Regions from separate parts of the Citrobacter werkmanii genome, predicted to be linked through region 2. Evidence: predicted binding sites of a transcription regulator. Region 2 holds the regulator's gene; each other region holds the start of a gene.
What was found. Region 2 encodes CRP, which controls carbon source genes, mostly activating them, when cyclic AMP is high. Its sites were predicted from a motif close to ATGTGANNNNNNTCACAT; they were not measured.

Region 1: a site for CRP is predicted at 2,155-2,172, ahead of rhaB (rhamnulokinase). Genes of this name have one in related genera too.
Region 3: a site for CRP is predicted at 3,057-3,074, ahead of aaeR (HTH-type transcriptional activator AaeR). Genes of this name have one in related genera too.

Annotation. Positions count from the first base shown of each region.
Region 1 is NZ_CP044101.1:359,357-364,558, reverse strand. Features, by position in the region: gene rhaT (L-rhamnose/proton symporter RhaT) at 1-207, shown strand, start outside; gene rhaR (HTH-type transcriptional activator RhaR) at 204-1,052, opposite strand; gene rhaS (HTH-type transcriptional activator RhaS) at 1,132-1,980, opposite strand; gene rhaB (rhamnulokinase) at 2,281-3,750, shown strand; gene rhaA (L-rhamnose isomerase) at 3,747-5,006, shown strand; gene rhaD (rhamnulose-1-phosphate aldolase) at 5,150-5,202, shown strand, end outside.
Region 2 is NZ_CP044101.1:4,710,372-4,715,573, forward strand. Features, by position in the region: partial or broken gene FOB24_RS23255 (hydrolase) at 1-141, shown strand, start outside; gene FOB24_RS23260 (YheU family protein) at 138-356, shown strand; gene FOB24_RS23265 (phosphoribulokinase) at 410-1,279, shown strand; gene FOB24_RS23270 (OsmC family protein) at 1,326-1,730, opposite strand; gene crp (cAMP-activated global transcriptional regulator CRP) at 2,039-2,671, shown strand; gene FOB24_RS23280 (YccS/YhfK family putative transporter) at 2,723-4,810, shown strand; gene argD (bifunctional acetylornithine/succinyldiaminopimelate transaminase) at 4,918-5,202, opposite strand, start outside.
Region 3 is NZ_CP044101.1:4,596,560-4,601,761, forward strand. Features, by position in the region: gene aaeB (p-hydroxybenzoic acid efflux pump subunit AaeB) at 1-1,758, opposite strand, end outside; gene aaeA (p-hydroxybenzoic acid efflux pump subunit AaeA) at 1,764-2,696, opposite strand; gene aaeX (p-hydroxybenzoic acid efflux pump operon protein AaeX) at 2,704-2,907, opposite strand; gene aaeR (HTH-type transcriptional activator AaeR) at 3,092-4,021, shown strand; gene tldD (metalloprotease TldD) at 4,107-5,202, opposite strand, start outside.

The sequences.
Region 1 (5,202 bases), 580 kb from region 2:
GCCTGGGGTCACGCGCGTATTCCGGCACAGTATGACTATGTAAGCTGGATGCTGCACATGAGTTTCTATGTCCTGTGCGGCGGGATTGTTGGTCTGGTATTGAAAGAGTGGAAAAATGCGGGTCGACGTCCGGTCAGCGTACTGAGTCTTGGCTGCGTGGTAATTATTGTCGCGGCAAACATTGTTGGTCTGGGAATGGCCAGCTAAGCATGCTGGGTACTGAGATGACGCCACTGGCTCGGCGTCATCCCGGTTTCCCGCGTAAACACCACCGAAAAGTAGTTACTGTCCTCAAAGCCACAGCGCATGGAAATCTCACTAATCATTAACCGGCTGTGCTTGAGCAGATACTGAGCATGGCAAACCCGCACCTGGCGGAGATACTGGTTGATGGTCATCCCGGTCTGGCTGCGAAACTGCTGGCGCAAAACGCGTTCGCTGCACTGTTCGCGCTCGCAAAATTTATCCAGTTCGAAAGCATGCTCATGACTCCCGGCTAATGCGGTAATGAGTTTATCCAACAGTGTTTCACTCGACGTTGCCGGGAGCGTATCTGTCGCATAACGATGGCGTTTAAGGAGGGTCACCAGTTGCCCGAACAGCAGTTCCGCCATGTTAAAAGCCTGCGCATCGCGTTGATTGCTTTCATGCTCAAGCTGGCTTATCACCTGCCTGGCCTGAGTCATGCCAACGCTGCCGAGTCGCCAGTGCGGCTGCCGTGGCGTACCGTTAAATCCGGGGATCGCCCCTTCCCAGTCAACATTCAGCGTTAACCGCTCCGGGCAGTAGATGATATTTTGCAAAACTAGGTCATTTACGGAAGTGTAGGAATGTTTGTCTTCAGCGCGAATGTAAAACAGATCGCCACGGGTTATCCGGTACGGACGATCGTTAAGAACATGCAGACCATTGCCGCGCCAGACCAGGACCAGCTCGCAAAATTCATGGGTATGTTCCGCAAAGACATCCTGCGGATAACGGTCAGCCACGGCGACAGCCTGCTGTTCATGCGCGAAAAAGTCTGATGTCAGAAGGATTAGCTGATTCGCCATCACAATATTCCCTGCCATCCGGCGTTAAGGAACATGATTATCTGAGATTCGGCGGTAAAAAACGTTGATAGCTTTCGCGTTACTGCAGGCTGCTTCCCGCAATGAGATCGCGCCCCTGACGAATATCGCGTGGCGACCAATTAAACTCCCGGCGAAAAAGCGTCGAAAAGTGATTACTGTCGCCGAAACCGCAGAGATACGCGATATCCGTCACGCTGTCCTCACTATGACGAAGCAGATGTCTCGCTTTAATAAGCCTCAGGCGGTTAAGGTAGCGCTGGGGCGTCAATCCCGTTTGTTGTTTAAGCTGGCGGTGCAGTGTACGCAAAGAGAGCGAAAACTTTTCGGCCAGCGCCTCCCAACACACCTCGTCAGCAAAGTTATCTTCCAGCCACGCCATCAGAAGGTTAAGCCGCGCGTCGTTATCGGTTGCCGCTGCCATCAGGCTGCTTTTACGCAACACGACCAGTAGCTGCATAAACAGAATTTCACGATTTGCCGCCGTCGGCGTATCCATTCCTTCACCGAGCGCTTCCATTTGCCCCACCAACTGTCGGACCTGCTGTAATACCCCCTGGTTTACCCGCCAATGGGATGGATACTGCCCATTCTGTTCCTGAGGTAAAAGCTGATTCAGCCCGGCTAAAAATTGAAACGCATCCGGGGAGCGATACAGGACATTGGTCAGACACAAATTGTCAGTATGTTCATATAAATGCCGGTCATGATCGCGGACGAAACACACCGTACCACCGCTGATGGCATACGGTTGCCCGTTGAACACGTGGATCCCCGTACCATGCTCGACCACCACAATTTCATGAAAATCATGATGATGTTCAGGAAACGCGGGTTGAGGAAGCCGCGGTTCAATAGCCACTGGCGCTTTACCTGTCGGAAAAAAGTCTACGCAATGCAGTACAGTCATGACGGCTCCCCCTGTTTAGCGAATATGGCTGAATAGTAATTAAGGGTTACTACCCTCACCTTAAATTTTTGACGCCAAAGTGCGTAAACATGGTCAATTCTTCAAGATACGGTGGGAAAGATCGGGAATTGCGGAAGGCGTCACATCTGCCCGAATCCGCCCCATGAGTAGAAACTGTGAACATCATCACGTTCACCTTTGCCATGTTGCCAGCCGCTAATTGTGCCTGTCACTGTTAAGAAGGTACGTCTTATCGGGGGTTCTTAGACTGAGTGCAATAAAACTCAGAAGGACCTCGCTATGACTTTTCGCCATTGTGTCGCTGTCGATCTCGGCGCATCCAGCGGGCGCGTAATGCTGGCGCGTTACGACAGTAAACACCGCACCCTGACGCTGCGTGAAATCCACCGCTTCGTTAACTGCCTACAAAAAACGGACGGTTTTGACACCTGGGACATCGACAGCCTGGAAAACGACATTCGTCTGGGTCTGAAGAAAGTCTGCGATGAAGGCATTCTGATAGACAGCATCGGCATTGATACCTGGGGTGTGGATTACGTGCTGGTCGATAACGCCGGTCAGCGCGTCGGTCTGCCGATCTCTTACCGTGATAATCGCACGACAGGCATTATGTCGCAGGCGATGGTGCAACCGGGTAAAAACGAGATTTACCGGCGTAGCGGTATTCAATTTCTCCCCTTTAACACCCTGTATCAGTTGCGCGCGCTGGTTGAACAGCAACCAGAATTGCTCCCGCAGGTGGCGCATGCCCTGCTGATCCCCGACTACTTCAGTTTTCGCCTGACCGGTGAAATGAACTGGGAATACACCAATGCCACCACCACCCAGTTAGTCAATATCAATACCGACGACTGGGACGACACGCTGCTGGCGTGGACCGGGGCAGACAAAGCCTGGTTTGGTCGCCCGACGCATCCGGGGAACGTCATTGGCCACTGGATTTGCCCGCAGAAAAATCAAATTCCGGTCGTGGCGGTTGCCAGTCACGACACGGCCAGCGCGGTCATTGCTTCGCCGCTCGCCGATAAAAACAGCGCGTATCTCTCTTCCGGCACCTGGTCGCTGATGGGGTTTGAGAGCAGAACGCCGTATACCAACGATGCGGCGTTGACGGCGAATATTACCAACGAAGGCGGCGCGGAAGGGCGCTACCGGGTACTGAAAAATATCATGGGACTATGGCTGCTCCAGCGCGTATTAAAAGAGCGTCAGATCGACGACCTGCCAACGCTTATCACCGAAACGCAAGCGCTGCCGGCTTGCCAGTTCCTGATAAACCCGAACGACGATCGCTTTATCAACCCCGACGATATGAGTGCGGAAATTCAGGCGGCCTGTCGTGAATCGGGCCAACCTGTTCCTCTGCAAAACGCCGAACTGGCGCGCTGTATCTTCGACAGCCTGGCGCTGCTGTATGCCGACATTCTGCAAGAGCTGGCGGACCTGCGTGGTGCAGCGTTTAGCCAATTGCACATTGTTGGTGGCGGTTGCCAGAACGCGTTACTGAATCAGCTGTGCGCGGATGCCTGCGGTATTCGCGTTATGTCCGGGCCGATTGAGGCCTCCACGCTCGGCAACATCGGCATCCAGTTGATGACGCTGGACGAGCTTAACAACGTCGATGATTTCCGTCAGGTAGTGCGCGCCAACTACGACCTGACCACCTTCATTCCTAATCCGGAAAGTGAAATTGCCCGCTACCAGGCGCAGTTTCAATCACTACGACAGACAAAGGAGCTTTGCGCATGACTACTCAACTTGAACAAGCCTGGGAACTGGCAAAATTGCGTTTCGCCGCAGTAGGCATTGATGTCGAGGCGGCCTTACGCCAGCTCGATCGTCTGCCGGTCTCCATGCACTGCTGGCAGGGCGATGACGTCGCCGGTTTCGAAAACCCGGAAGGCTCGCTCACAGGCGGAATTCAGGCTACCGGCAACTATCCGGGCAAAGCGCGCAACGCGACCGAACTGCGTGCCGATCTGGAGCAGGCGCTGAGCCTGATACCGGGTCCAAAACGCCTGAATCTGCATGCGATCTATCTGGAATCCGATACGCCGGTTGCCCGCGACCAAATCAAACCGGAACACTTCAAAAACTGGGTTGAGTGGGCGAAAGCAAACCAGTTAGGGCTGGATTTCAACCCGTCCTGCTTTTCTCATCCGCTGAGCGCCGACGGCTTCACGCTGGCCCATGCCGATGACCACATTCGCCAGTTCTGGATTGACCACTGCAAAGCCAGCCGTCGCGTCTCGGCGTATTTTGGCGAACAGTTGGGTACGCCGTCGGTAATGAATATCTGGATCCCGGACGGTATGAAAGATATCACCGTTGACCGTTTAGCGCCGCGCCAGCGACTGCTGGAAGCACTGGACGAAGTGATCAGCGAGCAACTCGACCCGGCGCACCATATTGACGCCGTTGAGAGCAAGCTGTTTGGCATCGGCGCCGAAAGCTACACCGTCGGCTCCAACGAGTTCTATATGGGCTACGCCACCAGCCGCCAGACCGCGCTGTGCCTGGATGCGGGACACTTCCATCCGACTGAAGTGATTTCCGACAAAATCTCCGCCGCCATGCTGTATGTACCGCGCCTGCTGCTGCACGTCAGTCGTCCGGTGCGCTGGGACAGCGATCACGTGGTGCTGCTGGATGATGAAACTCAGGCTATTGCCAGCGAAATCGTCCGCCACAACCTGTTTGATCGCGTACACATCGGTCTCGACTTCTTCGACGCTTCCATTAACCGCATCGCGGCATGGGTTATCGGCACCCGCAATATGAAAAAAGCCCTGCTGCGCGCGCTGTTAGAACCAACCGAGCAACTGCGTCAGCTCGAAACCAGCGGCGACTACACCGCACGTCTGGCCCTGCTGGAAGAACAAAAATCACTGCCGTGGCAGGCCGTCTGGGAAATGTATTGTCAGCGCCACGACACGCCAGCGGGCAGCCAGTGGCTGGATAGCGTTCGCGCCTATGAAAAAGAGATCCTGAGCAAACGTAGCTGATAGCGACACCTGATCTGTAGGCCGGATAAGACGCCCCGCGTCGCCATCCGGCAATAAATAAAACACGATTGCCGGATGGCGCTGCGCTTATCCGGCCTACGTAAGACCCGATAATCTTCGGGCAATAAATGGGAGCACCGAACATGCAGAACATTACTCATTCCTGGTTTGTCCAGGGAATGATCAAAGCCACATC
Region 2 (5,202 bases):
CTGCCCTCACAGGTGGAGTATCAGTTGACTGAACACGGCGGACACGTCGGATTTATTGGCGGCACAGTGCGCCGCCCTGAGATGTGGCTGGAATCCAGAATTCCCGACTGGCTGACAACGTATCTGGAGGCGTCATCATGATTATCCCCTGGCAAGACATCTCCCCGGACGCGCTGGACAATCTGATTGAAAGCTTTGTCTTGCGCGAAGGTACCGATTATGGTGAACATGAACGTTCGCTCGAACAAAAAGTCGCCGACGTCAAACGCCAACTACAATCAGGTGAAGCCGTCCTGGTGTGGTCCGAACTGCATGAAACGGTCAACATCATGCCGAGGAAGCAGATTCACCAGTAATTCGTAGCCGACGGCCGACTATAATAAAAAATCAACCTATTCATGGAGTTGTTATGTCTGCCAAACATCCGGTGATTGCGGTAACAGGATCCAGCGGCGCGGGGACCACCACCACCAGCCTCGCGTTTCGTAAAATTTTCGCGCAGCTAAATCTGCGCGCCGCCGAGGTGGAAGGTGACAGTTTTCATCGCTATACCCGTCCGGAAATGGATATGGCGATTCGCAAAGCGCGCGATGCCGGGCGACATATCAGTTATTTCGGGCCCGAAGCCAATGACTTTGGTCTGCTGGAACAAACCTTCATTGAATACGGCCAGACGGGAAAAGGTCAGTCGCGTAAATATCTGCACACCTACGATGAAGCCGTACCGTGGAATCAGGTCCCGGGAACGTTTACCCCCTGGCAGCCATTGCCTGAACCGACGGATGTCCTGTTCTATGAAGGGCTACACGGCGGCGTCGTCACCCCACAGCAAAATGTGGCCCGGCATGTCGACCTTCTGGTCGGTGTGGTGCCGATCGTTAACCTGGAATGGATCCAGAAACTGACCCGCGATACCAGCGAGCGTGGACACTCGCGTGAAGCGGTGATGGACTCGGTTGTGCGCTCAATGGACGATTACATCAATTACATCACGCCGCAGTTTTCCCGTACGCACATTAACTTTCAGCGCGTACCCACCGTCGATACCTCAAACCCCTTTGCCGCCAAGAGCATTCCGTCGCTGGATGAAAGCTTTGTGGTCATTCATTTTCGTAATCTGGAAGGGATCGACTTTCCGTGGCTTCTGGCCATGCTGCAAGGCTCATTCATTTCCCACATCAATACATTAGTCGTACCTGGCGGCAAAATGGGTCTGGCGATGGAATTGATTATGCTGCCGCTGGTTCAGCGACTGATGGAAGGTAAAAAGATAGAGTGAGGTACGGAATGTGCCCGATGGCGCTACGCTTATCGGGCATCACGTATTACGCAGCAACCACTTCATAGGAGTGGGTAATATTCACCGCCTTTTCCAGCATCAATGCCACGGAACAATATTTTTCCGCCGAGAGATCGACGGCGCGGGAGACCGACGCCTCTTTCAGATCGTTGCCGGTGACGATGAAATGCAAATTAATGTGGGTAAACAAACGCGGCGCTTCTTCACGGCGCTCAGAGGTGAGCTTCACTTCGCAGTTGGTCACATCCTGACGACCCTTTTGCAGGATCGACACCACATCGATAGCGCTACAACCGCCTGCAGCCATTAATACCATTTCCATCGGGCTCGGCGCTTTATCACCGGAGTTACCGTCCATCAAAATTTGGTGGCCAGAGGCGGACTCACCGAGGAAGGTTAACCCCTCAACCCACTTTACACGCGCTTGCATATTTCGTAACTCCAATGTTTCAATTTTCCTGACAGATTACGCGTACATAACAATTCTCGCAACGGAAGGCGACCTGCGTCATGCTGAAGCGAGACACCAGGAGACACACGGCGAAAGCTATGCTAAAACAGTCGGGATGCTACAGTAATACATTGACGTACTGCATGTATGCAGAGGACATCACATTACAGGCTGCAGTATATTTTTAGTAGCCCCCTTCCCAGGTAGCGGGAAGCACATTTTTGCAAACCCAGAGGCAGCGTCGTTTTCTGGCTCTGGAGACAGCTTATAACAGAGGATAACCGCGCATGGTGCTTGGCAAACCGCAAACAGACCCGACTCTCGAATGGTTCTTGTCTCATTGCCATATTCATAAGTACCCATCGAAGAGCACGCTGATTCACCAGGGTGAAAAAGCGGAAACGTTGTATTACATCGTTAAAGGCTCAGTGGCAGTGCTGATCAAAGATGAAGAAGGGAAAGAAATGATCCTTTCTTATCTGAATCAGGGCGATTTTATTGGTGAATTAGGCCTCTTCGAAGAAGGCCAGGAACGTAGCGCTTGGGTACGGGCCAAAACCGCATGTGAAGTCGCTGAAATTTCCTACAAAAAATTTCGCCAATTAATCCAGGTCAACCCGGATATTCTGATGCGCCTGTCTTCTCAGATGGCTCGTCGCCTGCAGGTCACGTCTGAAAAAGTAGGCAACCTTGCCTTCCTCGACGTCACCGGCCGTATTGCCCAGACTCTGCTGAATCTGGCAAAACAGCCTGACGCGATGACTCACCCGGACGGTATGCAGATTAAAATCACCCGCCAGGAAATCGGCCAGATCGTTGGCTGCTCCCGTGAGACCGTTGGTCGTATTCTGAAGATGCTGGAAGATCAGAACCTGATCTCCGCTCACGGTAAGACCATTGTCGTTTACGGCACACGTTAATCCCATCGAAATGGCGCGTTACCCGGTAGCGCGCCATTTTTGTTTGTTCCGATGTGGCGAAGACTGATTTATCACCCCGAGATCAACTACGCACTACGGCAGACGCTGGTGCTGTGTTTACCTGTGGCCGTCGGTCTTATCATTGGTCAGCTTCATCTGGGGCTTCTGTTTTCCCTCGTCCCTGCCTGTTGCAACATTGCCGGTCTTGATACCCCGCATAAACGCTTTTTTAAACGTTTAGTTATTGGCGCATCGCTGTTTGCCGGTTGCAGCCTGATCATGCAGTTACTGCTGGCGCAAGATATACCACTGCCGCTCATCCTCACCGGCCTGACGCTAATTCTTGGCGTAACCGCCGAGCTAAGCCCGTTGCATGCGCGACTGCTGCCAGCCTCACTCATCGCGGCAATTTTCACGCTAAGCCTTGCCGGGAACATGCCCGTCTGGGAGCCATTGCTGATCTATGCACTGGGTACGTTGTGGTACGGTCTGTTCAACTGGTTCTGGTTCTGGATGTGGCGTGAGCAGCCACTGCGTGAATCGCTTAGCCTGCTGTACCGCGAATTAGCCGATTACTGTGAGGCCAAGTACAGTCTGCTGACCCAGCATGCCGATCCAGAAAAAGCGCTGCCTCCGCTACTGGTTCGTCAACAAAAAGCGGTGGATTTGATTACCCAGTGCTACCAGCAAATGCACATGCTGTCGGCGCATCACAATAATGAATACAAGCGACTGTTGCGTGCCTTTCAGGAAGCGCTCGATTTGCAGGAACATATTTCAGTTAGCCTGCATCAGCCGGAAGAGGTGCAAAAGTTGGTCGAGCGAAGCCACGCGGAACAGGTGATTCGCTGGAACGCGCGCACCGTCGCCGCCCGCCTGCGCGTCCTGGCCGATGATATCTTGTATCACCGATTACCGACCCGTTTCTCAATGGAAAAGCAGATTGGCTCGCTGGAGAAAATCGCCAACCAGCATCCGGATAATCCGGTAGGACAGTTTTGCTATTGGCACTTCAGCCGTATCGCCCGCGTGCTACGGACCCAGCGCCCGCTGTATGCCCGAGATTTGATGGCGGACAAACAGCGGCGGTTGCCGTTGATCCCGGCGCTGAAAAACTATCTGTCGTTGAAATCCCCGGCACTGCGTAACGCCGGGCGCATCAGCGTCATGCTGAGTATCGCCAGCCTGATGGGCAGCGCCTTACATCTGCCTAAACCTTACTGGATTTTGATGACGATCCTGTTCGTCACGCAAAATGGCTATGGGGCGACCCGGGTGCGTATTTTGCATCGTTCGGTGGGTACGCTCGTCGGACTGGTGATTGCGGGCGTCACATTGCACTTTCATATTCAGGAAGGCTTCACGCTGGCAGGCATGTTGCTGATCACGTTAGGCAGCTATCTGATCATTCGCAAAAACTACGGCTGGGCCACCGTCGGCTTTACGGTTACGGCGGTGTACACCCTGCAACTGCTGACGCTGAACGGGGAACAATTTATCGTGCCGCGGTTTGTCGACACGGTGATTGGCTGCTTAATCGCCTTTGGCGGCACGCTCTGGCTGTGGCCACAGTGGCAGAGTGGTCTGTTGCGTAAGAACGCCCACGATGCGTTAGAAGCCGACCAGGAGGCTATTCGCCTGATCCTCAGCAACGATCCGCAGGCCACGCCGCTGGCGTATCAACGCATGCGGGTCAACCAGGCGCATAACACGCTGTTTAACTCACTGAATCAGGCAATGCAGGAGCCGGGATTCAACTCGCACTATCTGGCGGATATGAAACTGTGGGTCACGCACAGCCAGTTTATTGTCGAACACATCAACGCGATGACCACACTGGCAAGGGAACATACGATGCTGACGCCGGATTTGGCGCAGCGGTATCTGGAGTCCTGCGAGATTGCGCTCCAGCGCTGTCAGCAGCGGCTGGAGTATGACGGACCGGGAAGCTCGGGCGATGTGAATATTCTCGAAGCGCCTGAAATGCTGTCCCACGGTCCATTAAGCACCCTGGAGCAGCATCTGCAGCGAATATTGGGGCATCTGAACACCATGCACACCATTTCGTCGGTAGCATGGCGTCAACGACCCCACCACGGGATCTGGCTTAGCCGTCGGTTGCGGGACATGAAAGGCTAAGATCGGCTGCCGGATGCGCTACGCTTATCCGGCCTACGAATCACACCTTACCCTGTAGGCCGGATAAGGCGCTCGCGCCGCCATCCGGCAATCAGGCAATCAACCAATCAGCCCACCACCTTCGCTACCGCCTGCGCGAAACGCAGCATCCCTTCCTCGATATCCGCGTCTTCCACCACCAGCGACGGCGCGAAACGCATCACGTCCGGCCCGGCATTCAGCACCATCACCCCTTCGTGCGCGGCGGCGTAGAGCAAATCGCGCGCCCGGCCTTTAAACTGCGGCTTCAGCTCGGCGCCAATCAGCAGCCCCATTCCGCGAATATCGCTGAAAATATCGAACTGCTGATTAATTTTCTGCAAATGATGCACAAACGTCTGACGTTTGCCCTG
Region 3 (5,202 bases), 110 kb from region 2:
GGCAGATAAATCCTCATTTACCGGTACCGGCGCATCGCGCAAACGCTGATGCGCGATAATCATCGTCAGCGCCAGGCGAAACTTCGCCAGGTCGCCGGGGAATTTGTTCATCAGTAAAAACAACTGCTGATAAAGCGCCGGAAGGTGGTTTTCTTTACGACGAACCACGTTGGTAGTCATTGCAGAAACCGCCGCGGAGACAAACTGGTTGAGTAACACGCGACCAGTTCTGTCCCGCGAGTTATCGCGCACCAGCAGAATGACGATAAACGCCAGCACACAACCAACAATCTGCCCCAGCGCACTGTCAAGAAACTGGCTAAAGTGGAAGGTCATCGGGTTATCCAGCACGATGATATTAATGGTGCTGGCCAGCGCGCCCATCGATCCCAGCCGTCGTTTCTGCACCTCGATTCCCAGAAAGAAACCCAGCACGGCCAGGCTCAGACACAACAACAGCATACTTTGCTGCGTATTGGGGATAATCACCAGAAAATAGAGCGCCCCAAGTGGTAATGCCGCCAACGTACCGTAGATAAAATCTATCGCCACCATCCGAGGGTTAGGCAGGCGCATTGCCAGCGAGGTGACAACCGCAATCATAACCATCGCGCCGCTGCCGGATGTCCAGCCAGTCCACAGCCAGAATAAGGTGCCCAGCACACAGGAGAGCGTGGTACGCCAGAAGTTGACCATCGCATGGTGACGCTCGGCGGACTCCACTTTCACTACCGGCTCGCCTTGCAGGATCTCTTCTTCCGTCGCGCTAATTTTTGTATTACTCACCACACCGCGTTTCAGTAGCAAGTAGCGCGTCGCCGCACCTGCCCAGCTATAAATCGTTACCGGTGTTTCACGTTCGCCAGTCCAGACAATAACCCGACGCATCCGCTTCAACTGTTTATGGACATCCTGCACCGTTTCAACCGGCGTATCGAACAACTCGCGGAAGGTGTCGGTGATAAGTTCCGGGCGGGTATTTTGAATAAGGTAAGTTTCACAGGACTGAGTAATGAGCGTGAGCGACAGCGTGTTTAATGCTTTGAGTCTGCGATTAGCACGCACCCAACGTGAAGACTCCATATTGAGGTTGCTGCGCATGCCCTCCAGCGCCGCCGTTCGACGGACTAAATCGCCCCAGGCTTTGTCCACTTCTTCACTGTCGCCATGCTTTATACACAACTGCATAAGCTGATACTGCGCCACCAGCAGGCTGTCCAGTTCGACATCAATTTCCTGTTTCACCGAGCGGGGCGAAAAGAGCAGATCGGCAACAATGGCGCAGACAATCCCCATCACAATCTCGCTGCAACGCTCAAGTGCAAATTGCGGCGTCAACAACGGTTCAGCCTGGATAGTAATGACGATGATCAGCGCCGTATAACCCGAAAGTCCCCAGGCATAGGAATTCTCGATCTTCACCAGCGACGAGATCCAGGTACAAAAACCGGCCCAGATACAACACACCAGGATCATCAACAACGGAGCGCGGATCATGCTGATAATAATGATCAGGGCGGCAATACAGCCAATAAATGTGCCGACGATACGCAGCATCCCGCGGTAGCGGATGGCGCCTGAATAGGGTTCCCCACCGGCGGCAAAAGCCGGGCCTGCTGCCACAATTGCTGCGGTTAACACCGCCCAACGCGGAGTCTCAAGCTGAAAGTGAAAACCAACGAACAGCGCCAGGACAATTGCGCACGCCAGTTTTACCGCGAAGCGGATATGCTGGTTAGCAATGGAAAAAATACCCATCGCAATTAACCGAACTCGCGCAGGCGGTGCGCCATTTTACGGAAGAAGGATTCCTGACTGGCATCGCGATCCTGCTTACCGGTGATAACAACGGTAGCCGTCGTCCCGGCTGGCCACAGGGTTCCCTGCTGCTCATCAAGACGAATGCGCACCGGTACACGCTGTGCCAGACGGACCCATTCAAGATTGGAATCAATGGTCGCCATACCTTTTGCGTCTCGCGTGCTGCTGGCATTCGTTACGCCAGCCGCCACGCTATCAACGGTACCCTTCAACACATTATTGCTACCAAGCGGGGTAATTTCAGCGCGATATCCAGGGCGTACGCCTTCCAGCTTGGTTTCTTCCATATACGCCAGGACATAGAACGAGTGCTGTTTTACCAGCGCTACCGCCGTGGAGCCTCGGGTAATAAATTCGCCGCTGTAAACATTCAGGTTAGTCACCCAACCATCCGCTGGCGCACGAATAACGGTACGTTCAAGATCCAATTTTGCCAAATCGCGGGTCGCTTGCGCCTTCGCCAACTGGTGTAATACGGTTTGCAGTACGTTGTTAGACTGATCAATCTCTTCACGAGACATGGCCTGCACGCCCAGACGGTTACGACGACCGGCTTCCTGACGTTTTTCCTGCGCCAGAACCTGGTAATAAGAGACGTCGGCTTCAGCCTGTTCGAGGGCTTTTTTATAGCGCGGCTGGTCGATGGTAAACAGCACCTGATCCTTTTTCACCAGTTGGTTATCATGGACGTTAACGTTGGAAATAAGACCCGCAACGTCCGGCGCAATGGCGACGACATCAGCGCTGAAACGCGCATCACGCGTCCACGGCGACTCGGTGTAGAACACCCATGCGCGAAAAATAGCAATGAAGGCCAGAATGACCAGTACGAGAGTCATGGCCGTACGGGAGAGTTTTTTTGTTAGTGTTTTCACTTCAACCTCAAACGAACAGGCGCGTTATTAAATAGAACAGGCAGCAATACAGCGCGGTGTTAAACAGAGCCGGATGCCAGACAAAATCATAGATGCCAGTTGGAACCAGCACCCGGCGCACCAGCCAGAAAATCGCCAGTGACAAAAGCAATTCGAAAAAAATCGGTGGGAAGGACAGACCAAACACCACGATAACGGGAAACAGACTCATGTTGACCTTGGTAGCTTAAGAGAGTGCAGGTGATAGATTTTCTAGCGTATGTCACCGCAGAAAAGGGCAAGGAAGAGCCAGGCGAGAGCGACATAGCCGTTATTTGAATAATAATATATTAACGTAACTGTTATGCTGTTATCTATATTATGTGATCTAAATCACTTTTAAGCCAGAGTGAATAATGGAACGATTAAAACGTATGTCGGTGTTCGCCAAAGTTGTCGAACTGGGCTCCTTCACCGCCGCCGCAAGACAGCTGCAAATGAGCGTTTCATCGATAAGCCAGACGGTCTCTAAACTGGAAGATGAACTACAGGTCAAGCTGCTAAACCGCAGTACGCGCAGCATTGGGCTAACCGAAGCCGGTAAAATTTATTATCAGGGCTGCCGTCGAATGCTGCACGAAGCGCAGGATGTGCATGAGCAGCTGTATGCCTTTAATAACACTCCTATCGGCACATTGCGTATTGGCTGTTCTTCAACCATGGCACAAAATGTCCTCGCCGGGCTGACGGCGAAAATGCTGAAAGAGTACCCCGGCCTGACGGTAAATCTGGTCACCGGCATCCCGGCACCGGATTTAATTGCTGATGGCCTGGACGTGGTCATCCGCGTCGGCGCGTTACAAGACTCCAGCCTGTTTTCACGTCGTCTGGGAGCCATGCCGATGGTGGTCTGCGCCGCTAAAAGTTATCTCGCCCAGTTTGGCGTTCCGGAAAAACCTGCCGATCTCAGCAATCACTCATGGCTGGAATATAGCGTGCGCCCGGATAACGAATTCGAGCTTATCGCCCCGGAGGGGATCTCTACCCGCCTGATTCCAGAAGGGCGCTTCGTCACTAACGATCCGATGACGCTGGTGCGCTGGCTGGCCGCAGGCGCGGGTATTGCCTATGTACCATTGATGTGGGTGATCAATGAGATCAATCGCGGCGAAGTGGAGATCCTGCTTCCCCGCTACCAGTCGGATCCGCGTCCGGTCTATGCGCTGTACACCGAAAAAGACAAACTGCCGCTTAAGGTTCAGGTAGTGATTAACTATCTGACGGATTATTTTGTCGATGTGGCGCAGCTGTTTCAGGGAATGTATGGTCGAGGGAAAGAGAAATAAAAGAGTCCAGGCCGGATAAGGCGTTGACGCCGCATCCGGCAAGATGCCCGATGGCACTGACGCTTATCGGGCCTGGATCATGATGCTATGCGGTGCCGCCGACCGTCAAATTATCGACCTTCAGCGTCGGCTGGCCCACGCCCACCGGCAGGCTTTGCCCTTCTTTACCGCAAACGCCTACGCCGTTATCCAGTTTCAGATCATTACCCACCATCGAAATTTGCTGCATCGCTTCGATACCGGAGCCAATCAGCGTCGCGCCTTTCACGGGTTTGGTCACTTTACCGTTTTCAATCAGATACGCTTCGGACGTTGAGAACACAAATTTCCCGGAGGTGATATCCACCTGACCACCGCCGAAGTTCGGCGCATAAATGCCGTATTCGACGGATTCAATGATTTCCTGCGGCGTGGATTTGCCCGGCAGCATATAGGTGTTGGTCATCCGCGGCATCGGCAGGTGCGCGTAAGATTCACGGCGTCCGTTACCCGTTGGCGCCACACCCATCAGGCGCGCATTCAGTTTGTCCTGCATGTAGCCTTTCAGAATACCGTTTTCGATCAGCACGTTGTACTGGCCCGGTGTACCTTCGTCATCAATAGCCACGGATCCACGACGGTCCGCCATTGTGCCATCATCCACTACGGTACACAGTTCTGACGCGACCAGTTCACCCATATGACCGCTAAATACCGAGGTACCACGGCGGTTAAAGTCGCCTTCCAGACCATGACCGACCGCTTCGTGCAGCAGAACGCCAGGCCAGCCAGCGCCGAGTACCACCGGTAACGTACCTGCCGGCGCGGCTACTGCGGACAGATTGACCAGCGCCATGCGCACAGCCTCTTTCGCCCACGCGTCGGCACGAACGTCACCATCGAGATCGCCAAGGAAATAGTCATAGCCAAAGCGACCGCCGCCACCGCTCGCGCCGCGCTCACGTTTACCGTCTTCTTCGACCTGTACGCTGACGGACAAACGCACCAGTGGACGGACATCCGCGGCCAGCGTACCGTCGGTCGCCGCCACCAGAATCAGCTCATAAACACCGGTCAAGCTGGCGGTCACTTCCTGAACGCGCTTGTCAGCAGCACGCGCAACGCGGTCAACGCGACGCAGAATATCCAGTTTCTCTTCGCGGCTCATGCTTTGTAACGGATCGACCGAAGTGTAAAGCGCC